Regions from separate parts of the Candidatus Enterococcus mangumiae genome, predicted to be linked through region 2. Evidence: predicted binding sites of a transcription regulator. Region 2 holds the regulator's gene; the other holds the start of a gene.
What was found. Region 2 encodes CtsR, which represses protease genes until heat stress. Its sites were predicted from a motif close to TTGGTCAAAAAAGGTCAAANA; they were not measured.
Positions count from the first base shown of each region.

Region 1: clpP (ATP-dependent Clp endopeptidase proteolytic subunit ClpP) is a predicted target of CtsR. The motif match lies at 2,782-2,802, and genes of this name have one in related genera.

Region 1 covers NZ_CP147250.1:2,067,201-2,072,380, forward strand. Annotated here, with positions in the region: gene efrB (ABC transporter ATP-binding protein) at 1-1,463, shown strand, start outside; gene DOK79_RS09860 (gamma carbonic anhydrase family protein) at 1,538-2,026, shown strand; gene clpP (ATP-dependent Clp endopeptidase proteolytic subunit ClpP) at 2,110-2,703, opposite strand; gene DOK79_RS09870 (hypothetical protein) at 2,948-3,412, shown strand; gene DOK79_RS09875 (glycerophosphodiester phosphodiesterase) at 3,553-4,287, shown strand; gene miaA (tRNA (adenosine(37)-N6)-dimethylallyltransferase MiaA) at 4,295-5,180, shown strand, end outside.
Region 2 covers NZ_CP147250.1:1,199,126-1,204,305, reverse strand. Annotated here, with positions in the region: rRNA gene DOK79_RS05840 (23S ribosomal RNA) at 1-2,066, shown strand, start outside; rRNA gene rrf (5S ribosomal RNA) at 2,157-2,272, shown strand; tRNA gene DOK79_RS05830 (tRNA-Val) at 2,285-2,357, shown strand; tRNA gene DOK79_RS05825 (tRNA-Lys) at 2,361-2,433, shown strand; tRNA gene DOK79_RS05820 (tRNA-Leu) at 2,441-2,522, shown strand; tRNA gene DOK79_RS05815 (tRNA-Thr) at 2,549-2,621, shown strand; tRNA gene DOK79_RS05810 (tRNA-Gly) at 2,632-2,703, shown strand; tRNA gene DOK79_RS05805 (tRNA-Leu) at 2,728-2,813, shown strand; tRNA gene DOK79_RS05800 (tRNA-Arg) at 2,824-2,897, shown strand; tRNA gene DOK79_RS05795 (tRNA-Pro) at 2,916-2,989, shown strand; partial or broken gene DOK79_RS05790 (transposase) at 3,134-3,343, opposite strand; tRNA gene DOK79_RS05785 (tRNA-Arg) at 3,506-3,579, shown strand; gene DOK79_RS05780 (CtsR family transcriptional regulator) at 3,745-4,212, shown strand; gene DOK79_RS05775 (ATP-dependent Clp protease ATP-binding subunit) at 4,220-5,180, shown strand, end outside.

The DNA.
Region 1 (5,180 bases), 870 kb from region 2:
ACTTGCGTAGAGATATTGAAGAAAAAATCAATCGCTTGCCGGTTTCTTATTTTGATAAAAACCAACAAGGAAATATTTTATCTCGTGTAACAAATGACGTAGATGCAGTCAGCGGTGCTTTACAACAAGCATTTATCGGTGTCGTGAATGCGATCTTAGGAATTACGATGGCAGCGGCGATGATGTTTTATATCCAACCAATCATGGCGTTGATCTCAATGATCATGATCCCAGCATCGATTTGGATCTCTAAACGAGTGATCAATGCTTCTCAAAAGTATTTCCAAGAAATGCAAAACTCTTTAGGAGAATTAAACGGCTATGTTCAAGAAAACATGACTGGTTTTAGCGTGTTAAAAGTATATGGCCGTGAGAAAGAAACGTTTGAAGGCTTTCATAAAGTCAATCATAAGTTAAAACATTTTGGATTTAGAGCGGCCTTCATTTCTGGATTGATGATGCCTTTAGTGCAGTTGACGGCGTACGCTACTTACATTGGTATGGCGATTTTAGGAAGCTTTTACGTTATCTCGGGCGTCATCGTTGTTGGGCAACTACAAGCGTTTATCCAATACATTTGGCAAATCAGCCAACCAATGGGAAATGTAACGCAATTATCATCTGTGTTACAAAGTGCCTCAGCAGCGACAAAACGGGTCTTTGAGATTTTAGATGAACCTGAGGAAAAAGAAAACAAAGTCGATGTTCCTTTGCCAGAAACGATTCAAGGAAATGTGTCGTTTGAACATGTCGATTTTGCTTATGATCCGAAGAAACCATTGATCCAAGATCTTAATTTTGAAGTAGCTGCAGGGCAGATGGTGGCAGTTGTTGGACCGACAGGAGCTGGGAAAACAACATTGATCAACTTATTGATGCGTTTTTATGATGTCACACATGGCGCGATCAAGATCGATGGAATCGATACGAAAGCGATGAGTCGTAGTGATGTCCGTTCATTATTTGGCATGGTGCTACAAGATGCTTGGTTATATGAAGGGACGATCGCAGATAATATTCGTTTTGGTAAGCTGGATGCAACGGATTATGAAATCGTTGATGCAGCAAAAACAGCGAACGTCGATCATTTTATCCGGACGATGCCTGACGGATATGATATGGAAATCAACTCAGAGGGAGAAAATGTTTCTCTCGGACAAAAACAATTATTGACGATTGCTCGTGCGGTCGTATCAGATCCGAAGATATTGATTTTAGATGAGGCGACTAGTTCCGTTGATACGAGACTAGAGGCGTTGATCCAAAAAGCCATGGATAAAGTCATGGAAGGACGAACGAGTTTTGTGATCGCTCACCGTCTATCAACTATTCGTGAGGCTGATTTGATCTTGGTCATGGATCAAGGACAAATCATTGAAAAAGGAACACATGAAAGTTTATTAGCAAAAGGCGGTTTCTACGAGAAACTTTATAATAGCCAGTTTGCTGAATCTGCGGAATAACGGAAAGAGGTTTCTAGGGGCAGACAGCCTTCTAGAACCTTTTTTCTTCAATAAAAATGAAAAGAGGGAACGAGATGGCAAGGTTTATAGCAGAAAATGCGACAGTGATCGGTGATGTAGAATTAGGAGAAGATGTCACGATTTGGTACCAAGCAGTGGTTCGTGGTGATAGCAATTGGATCAAGATCGGCAATGGAACCAATATTCAAGACGGAACAGTCATCCATGTTGATCATGATGCACCAGTCGAAATCGCTGAAAATGTCACAGTTGGTCACCAATGTATGCTCCATGGTTGTAAAATCGAAAAGGGTGCGTTGATCGGTATGGGAGCGACCGTGTTGAATCATGCAGTCATCGGTGAAAACAGCTTGATCGGTGCCGGGTCACTTGTGACCGAAGGAAAAATCATCCCGCCGAATGTTTTAGCTTTTGGCCGACCAGCCAAGGTGATCCGTCCTTTAACAGAAGAAGAAATCCGCAAAAATAAACAGAATATCGCGCATTATATCGAGATGGGACAAAAACATGCGGACGGATTTTTCAAAGAATGGCAAAACTAGGTTGATCGCCTGTTTGTATAGCGAAAAAAGAAGGACTGTCATGTGAATATGACGGTCCTTCTTTCATTGGTCTTATCGGTTGATTAGCTTAATGAAGCACTGTTTTCCATGACTTCATCGATCAAACCGTATGCTTTTGCTTGTTCAGCAGTCATATAGTTATCACGATCTGTGTCTTTTTCGATCACTTCGATTGGTTGACCAGTACGTTCAGCCAAGATTTTATTCAGGCGTTCGCGCGTTTGTAAGATGTGACGTGCAGCAATCTCGATCTCTGTTGCTTGACCTTGAGCGCCACCAAGTGGTTGATGGATCATGATTTCAGCGTTTGGTAAAGCAAATCGTTTGCCTTTTGTTCCGGCAGTCAATAAGAAGCTTCCCATTGAAGCAGCCATCCCCATAACGATTGTTTGAACATCTGCTTTCACAAAATTCATTGTGTCGTAAATCGCCATTCCGGCAGTTACAGAACCACCAGGTGAGTTGATGTAGATGTAGATGTCTTTTTCAGAATCTTGCGCATCAAGAAATAGTAATTGCGCGATGATCGAGTTTGCAAGATCATCTGTTACTTGTCCGCTCAACATGATGATGCGGTCTTTCAATAAACGTGAGTAAATATCATAGGCTCTTTCCCCACGTGAGGATTGTTCAATAACTGTAGGAATTAAATTCATAATAAGGTTCCTCCTTGATTTGTTTAGAAATAGTGTAACATAAATTGATTTTGATTACCTACAAAGTAGTATACATTTTTGGTCAATAAAGGTCAAATGAAAAAACTTTCCGATAGCTAGTCTCATAAAGTCAGTTTATGTTATGATAAAAAAAGAAATCAATAAGAAGGAGGAACCATAATTGGTAATTGCTATCACAGGTTTTATCGGTGTATTAGTAGGAGCGATCTTAGTGTATTTTGGGATGGCGATCCAGATGCGTCATTTAGAGAATAAAGAGCAACGTAGACGCGAATTGGAACTAAAAGTCAAAGAAATCGAAACGTTGAATCAATTGAATAAAAAAATCAATGAGATCCTCCAAAAGCGCGCAAGCTTATTAGAAGAATATGTCAGCTTTGATGCTTTTGACGATTGTTATATCACAATCGATGATTTTGCGTATCTGCAATCATTTTCTGCACAAAATAATTTTTATTTACCCAATTATATTTTAGACGAATTATTCCAAAATATCGCACATCGCAAAGTGATTCTTTCACCGGATGAAACAATGAAGATCGGTGGTTATGCTTACAAAGGTGGTCGTGTGATTTTAGAAAACTTTACAGACAACTTGACCGCAATGATCAATGAGAAAAAATCCCAGTTGAAAAATACGACTAGACAACCGATCGGCTTTTTCTCAAAAGATGATGTATGGAGCTAAGTAAATGCTCAAATATCGCTTGTTCAACTAAATAGCAAGCAGATACTAACGATAATAGAAAAAGTTTGGACATTCATAATGAGTCCGAGCTTTTTCTTTTTTGTTCCTGTGGTAAAATAGGGATGATCGGAGTGAGGACTATGGTACAGATTTATGCACATCGAGGAAGTAAGGGAACGCATCCAGAAAACACCTTACCAGCTTTTTCTGAAGCAGTAAGAGTAGGGGCTGATGGGATCGAGCTTGATGTTCATCTGAGTAAAGACGGACAGTTGATCGTGATCCATGATGAAACAGTCGATCGAACCACGAATGGTAAAGGTCTGGTGCGAGAAAAGACCCTTGAAGAATTAAAGAAGTTGAATGCAGGAAGTTGGTTCAGTAAAGAATTTCCAGCAGCGAAGATCCCAACCTTGAAAGAAGTACTCTCGTTGCTTCTCCAAAAAAACTACCGAGGCACATTGATGATCGAAATCAAAACAGATAAGTATGAATATGAAGGAATCGAAGCGCGAGTATCTGAACTAATGACGAAAAACGAATGGCCGTTTCATCATGCGTATTGCAGTTTCAATCTTCGTTCATTAGAACGCTTATCCGTCATCGAACCTGATGCACAGTTGGACCTTTTGATGAGTGATTCAATGGAGAAATTCGAATTAGCTAAGACATTGCCTTTTATCGAAGGGCTTCATCCTAAAGCGGCTTGGGCATTTAAACACTCTCAGGAACTACAAGAGTTTCCAAAACGTATTCGCCTTTGGACAGTCAATACGACCGAAGATCTTGAAAGAGGCTTCAATGAACCTGTTGATGCGCTCATCACAGATTTTCCTGAACGTGCCTGGTATGTGAAACAATTAAAGAAAAAGTAGGAGTCATATGGAAAAAGTATTAGTGATCGTAGGACCCACAGCAGTTGGTAAAACAGCATTGAGTGTGACACTTGCCCAAAAATTCAATGGCGAGATCATCAGTGGGGATTCCTTACAAATTTATAAACAACTAGATATCGGTACAGCAAAAATCAAGCCGAGTGAAATGATGGGAATCCCACATCATTTGATTGATGTGATCGAACCGGATCAACAGTATTCGGCAGCGGATTTTCAGCGAACAGGTAGAGGACTGATCACTGAGATCACCAACAGGGGCAAGTTGCCGATCATCGTTGGCGGTACAGGTTTATATATTCAATCGTTATTGTACGACTTTCAATTAGGAGCAAATGAAGAAACAGACCCAGACGTTCGAGCGAAATATGAACAAATGGCGGAACGACTAGGAAAAGAAAAGCTATGGGCTTATTTGAACGATCGTGATCCGCTTGCAGCAGAAAAAATCCATTGGAACAATCAACGAAAAGTGATTCGAGCGTTGGAAGTATTCGAGACAACTGGCTACAGTATCATGGCACCAAAAGAAACACCAGCGTGCTTATATGATTACTATATGATCGGTCTGGATACCGAGCGTGAGTTCCTGTATAGCAGGATCAATCAACGAGTGGATCAAATGTTGGTAGAGGGACTGATTGCAGAAGCAAGAAAAGTCTATGAGCTTGGAACAGTTCAAGCAAGCCAAGGAATCGGCTACAAAGAATTATTTCCTTATTTTGAAGAAAAGATCACTTTAGATGAAGCAGTCGAACAAATCAAACTGAACTCGCGGCGGTACGCGAAACGTCAACTGACTTGGTTTCGTAATCGCTTGACGGCGAATTGGTTTGATCTATTAAAAGAACCGACAGATCTTGCAAACATCGAAA
Region 2 (5,180 bases):
TCTCTCCGAAATAGCTTTAGGGCTAGCCTCGGATTTGAGAATGATGGAGGTAGAGCACTGTTTGGACTAGGGGCCCATCTCGGGTTACCGAATTCAGATAAACTCCGAATGCCATTCATTCATATCCGGGAGTCAGACTGTGAGTGATAAGATCCATAGTCGAAAGGGAAACAGCCCAGACCACCAGCTAAGGTCCCAAAATATATGTTAAGTGGAAAAGGATGTGGGGTTGCACAGACAACTAGGATGTTGGCTTAGAAGCAGCCACCATTTAAAGAGTGCGTAATAGCTCACTAGTCGAGTGACCCTGCGCCGAAAATGTACCGGGGCTAAACATATTACCGAAGCTGTGGAGTGCACCATTAGGTGCATTGGTAGGAGAGCGTTCTAAGGGCGTTGAAGGTAGATCGTGAGGACTGCTGGAGCGCTTAGAAGTGAGAATGCCGGTATGAGTAGCGAAAGACAGGTGAGAATCCTGTCCACCGAATGACTAAGGTTTCCTGGGGAAGGCTCGTCCGCCCAGGGTTAGTCGGGACCTAAGCCGAGGCCGACAGGCGTAGGCGATGGACAACAGGTTGATATTCCTGTACTCGTTGTTTTTGTTTGAGCAATGGAGGGACGCAGGAGGCTAAGGAATGCAGACGATCGGAAATGTCTGTCCAAGCAGTAAGTCTTGATAGGAGTCAAATGCTTCTAACTTTAAGGACAAGCTGTGATGGGGAGGGAAATAATAGTACCGAAGTTCCTGACGTCACACTGCCGAGAAAAGCTTCTAGTGAGAAAACAACGACCCGTACCGCAAACCGACACAGGTAGTCGAGGAGAGAATCCTAAGGTGAGCGAGAGAACTCTCGTTAAGGAACTCGGCAAAATGACCCCGTAACTTCGGGAGAAGGGGTGCTGATCGTCAGATCAGCCGCAGTGAATAGGCCCAAGCGACTGTTTATCAAAAACACAGGTCTCTGCAAAATCGTAAGATGAAGTATAGGGGCTGACGCCTGCCCGGTGCTGGAAGGTTAAGAGGAGTGCTTAGCGTAAGCGAAGGTACGAATTGAAGCCCCAGTAAACGGCGGCCGTAACTATAACGGTCCTAAGGTAGCGAAATTCCTTGTCGGGTAAGTTCCGACCCGCACGAAAGGCGTAACGATTTGGGCACTGTCTCAACGAGAGACTCGGTGAAATTTTAGTACCTGTGAAGATGCAGGTTACCCGCGACAGGACGGAAAGACCCCATGGAGCTTTACTGTAGTTTGATATTGAGTGTCTGTACCGCATGTACAGGATAGGTAGGAGCCGTAGAAATCGGAACGCTAGTTTCGATGGAGGCGCTGGTGGGATACTACCCCTGCGTTATGGCCACTCTAACCCGCACCACTGATCGTGGTGGGAGACAGTGTCAGATGGGCAGTTTGACTGGGGCGGTCGCCTCCTAAAGAGTAACGGAGGCGCCCAAAGGTTCCCTCAGAATGGTTGGAAATCATTCGAAGAGTGTAAAGGCAGAAGGGAGCTTGACTGCGAGACCTACAAGTCGAGCAGGGACGAAAGTCGGGCTTAGTGATCCGGTGGTTCCGCATGGAAGGGCCATCGCTCAACGGATAAAAGCTACCCTGGGGATAACAGGCTTATCTCCCCCAAGAGTCCACATCGACGGGGAGGTTTGGCACCTCGATGTCGGCTCGTCGCATCCTGGGGCTGTAGTCGGTCCCAAGGGTTGGGCTGTTCGCCCATTAAAGCGGCACGCGAGCTGGGTTCAGAACGTCGTGAGACAGTTCGGTCCCTATCCGTCGCGGGCGTTGGAAATTTGAGAGGAGCTGTCCTTAGTACGAGAGGACCGGGATGGACTTACCGCTGGTGTACCAGTTGTTCTGCCAAGGGCATTGCTGGGTAGCTATGTAGGGAAGGGATAAACGCTGAAAGCATCTAAGTGTGAAGCCCACCTCAAGATGAGATTTCCCATTTCTTTAAGAAAGTAAGATCCCTGAGAGATGATCAGGTAGATAGGTCAGAAGTGGAAGTACAGTGATGTATGGAGCGGACTGATACTAATCGATCGAGGACTTAACCAAAATAAAATGAAAAACTCGGAGAGTTTCTTACTGATACTTCAAATCCAGTTTTGAGTGAACAAGATTTACTCAGAAATAGATAACACCAAGTGTGGTGGCGATGGCGAGAAGGATACACCTGTAACCATGCCGAACACAGAAGTTAAGCTTCTTAGCGCCGATTGTAGTGAGGGGTTGCCCCTTGTGAGAGTAGGACGCCGCCACGCTTTGTTATCTTTGGAGGTTTAGCTCAGCTGGGAGAGCATCTGCCTTACAAGCAGAGGGTCAGCGGTTCGATCCCGTTAACCTCCATATGAGCCGTTAGCTCAGTTGGTAGAGCATCTGACTTTTAATCAGAGGGTCACAGGTTCGAGCCCTGTACGGCTCATATTTTTGCGGGTGTGGCGGAATTGGCAGACGCACTAGATTTAGGATCTAGCGCCTTACGGCGTGGGGGTTCAAGTCCCTTCACCCGCATCATATGATTTATTCTATTTTTTTACGCCGGCTTAGCTCAGTTGGTAGAGCATCTGATTTGTAATCAGAGGGTCGAGGGTTCAAGTCCTTTAGCCGGCATCGTAAATACGCGGAAATAGCTCAGTGGTAGAGCACCACCTTGCCAAGGTGGGGGTCGCGGGTTCGAACCCCGTTTTCCGCTTTGCCAAAGTACTACGTACTACGCGCCGGGGTGGCGGAACTGGCAGACGCACAGGACTTAAAATCCTGCGGTGAGTGATCACCGTACCGGTTCGATTCCGGTCCTCGGCATTACAAATATGCGCCCATAGCTCAATTGGATAGAGTGTTTGACTACGGATCAAAAGGTTAGGGGTTCGACTCCTCTTGGGCGCGTAGTCTTTTTATTTTTTACGGGAAGTAGCTCAGCTTGGTAGAGCACTTGGTTTGGGACCAAGGGGTCGCAGGTTCGAATCCTGTCTTCCCGATTTTAATTAGTAATGAGATGTCCGAAACAGAAGGGTTACTTTCTGTTTCGGTCTTTTTTTGGCTCTTTGTCAATAAGGACTGATGAGTTCAATCAAGTGAAATCCGGAAGAGGAAGTGAACACTTCTTCTCCGGATTTTCTTCGTTATTTTACGTGAATGACTTGATTCGTCAAAAAGATTCGGATGCGCATGTTCTCAAATGATTTAAAGCCATAAGACACTCGTTTGAGTGCTTGATGTTGGTGTGTTCTTTGCTTCTATTTTTCCATTAGAGTAAGGTAGATCAAGAAATGACGAATCCCTTCTTCATAGCTGAGAAGATTTTGTAGTTTTATTCGAAATTCTTCATCTAATATTGTGATATTGGTGATAAGCTAATAGGAATTGCTCGTACGAAAACTAAAGATATGAAATGAAGCGGATAAATAAAAACTTGAAAATAATTATTATAAAGTCTTATAACAGCTTGCTTTATTCTAAAATTTATCGTATGATTATCATTGTTAACTGAATATGCGCCCATAGCTCAATTGGATAGAGTGTTTGACTACGGATCAAAAGGTTAGGGGTTCGACTCCTCTTGGGCGCGTTGGAAAAACTGGGACTTCATTGAATTCCTAGTTTTTTTTATTTACATAAAAAAAATCGTCTCTTATCGTTATCTTCGAATCAAACACCTAACAAGCGTTCTCCTTTCTTTCTATCTGTAAATTCGCTATAATTAAGGTCAATATTAGTCAAAGGAATGAGTGGGATGGCACAACAAAATACTTCGGATCTAATTGAATCATATATAAAAAAGATCCTAGAAAAAAATGAGATGATCGAGCTTCGAAGGATTGAATTGGCAGACCTTTTTAACTGCGTTCCTTCGCAAATCAATTACGTGATCAATACACGCTTTACGATCCAACGAGGCTATCTTGTAGAGAGTAAACGTGGTGGCGGTGGGTATATCCGGATTGCTAAAGTGAGAATGTCGGATAAGAAACAAATGCTTGAACGAATCAATTTGTTGTTTGGTGAAACCATCAATGAAAAAAACGCCTATGCCATTATTCAGAAATTATATGAAGACCAAATCATTACCAAAAAAGAAGGAAACTTGATGTTGAGCGCCATTGCTAAAAATACGTTGAACATCAATGAGACAGAAGATTATACGCGTGCTCGCATTCTACGAGCATTTTTAGAACGATTAAGCTATGAAGACGGGAAGTGAAGATTAAATGGCAGAGATATTTACAGAAAGAGCGCAACGTGTCTTAGAAATTGCCCAAGAAGAAGCAAAACGCTTCAAACATCAAGCGGTAAGTTCAGAACATATATTGTTGGCTTTAGTGATCGAACCTGATGGGATTGCTGGAAAAGTATTACGAGAAATGAAATTAAATGAAAAAGATATTTACGAAGAAATCGAACATTTAGTCGGTTATGGGACAGTGAAAACTTATGCAAAAGGTGCATTACTACCTTATTCCCCTCGGATGAAACAAATTTTTGCTTTGGCAAATAGCGAAGTGAATAAAATGGGCGCACAAAAGGTAGGCACTGAACATATTTTACTTAGTCTATTAAAAGATGAAAGTATCATGGCTACACGTATCATGATCAACCTTGGCATCAGTTTGAGTAAAGTTCGTCAGTCATTGAAGCGTACGATGGGTACAGACTCGAACAGTGGTGGTATTCGCCGTCGTAATCCCCAAGAAAAACGTGCAATGACACAAGGAACCCCGACATTGGATTCTTTAGCTAGAGATTTAACAAAGTTAGCAAAAGAAAACAGACTAGATCCAGTCGTAGGACGTTCAAGAGAAGTCAAACGCTTGATCCAAATCCTTAGTCGTCGAACAAAAAACAATCCCGTATTGGTGGGGGAACCTGGTGTTGGTAAAACAGCGATTGCGGAAGGTTTAGCTCAAAAAATTATTTTAGGTGAAGTCCCTGAAGAAATGCGAACAAAACGTTTGATGATGTTAGACATGGGTGCATTGGTCGCTGGAACGAAGTATCGTGGTGAATTTGAAGATCGAATGAAAAAAGTAATTGATGAAATTTATCATGACGGTCAAGTGATCCTCTTTATTGATGAGCTACACACGTTGATCGGCGCAGGTGGGGCAGAAGGTGCGATCGATGCCTCGAATATTTTGAAGCCGGCATTAGCGCGTGGTGAGTTACAGACGA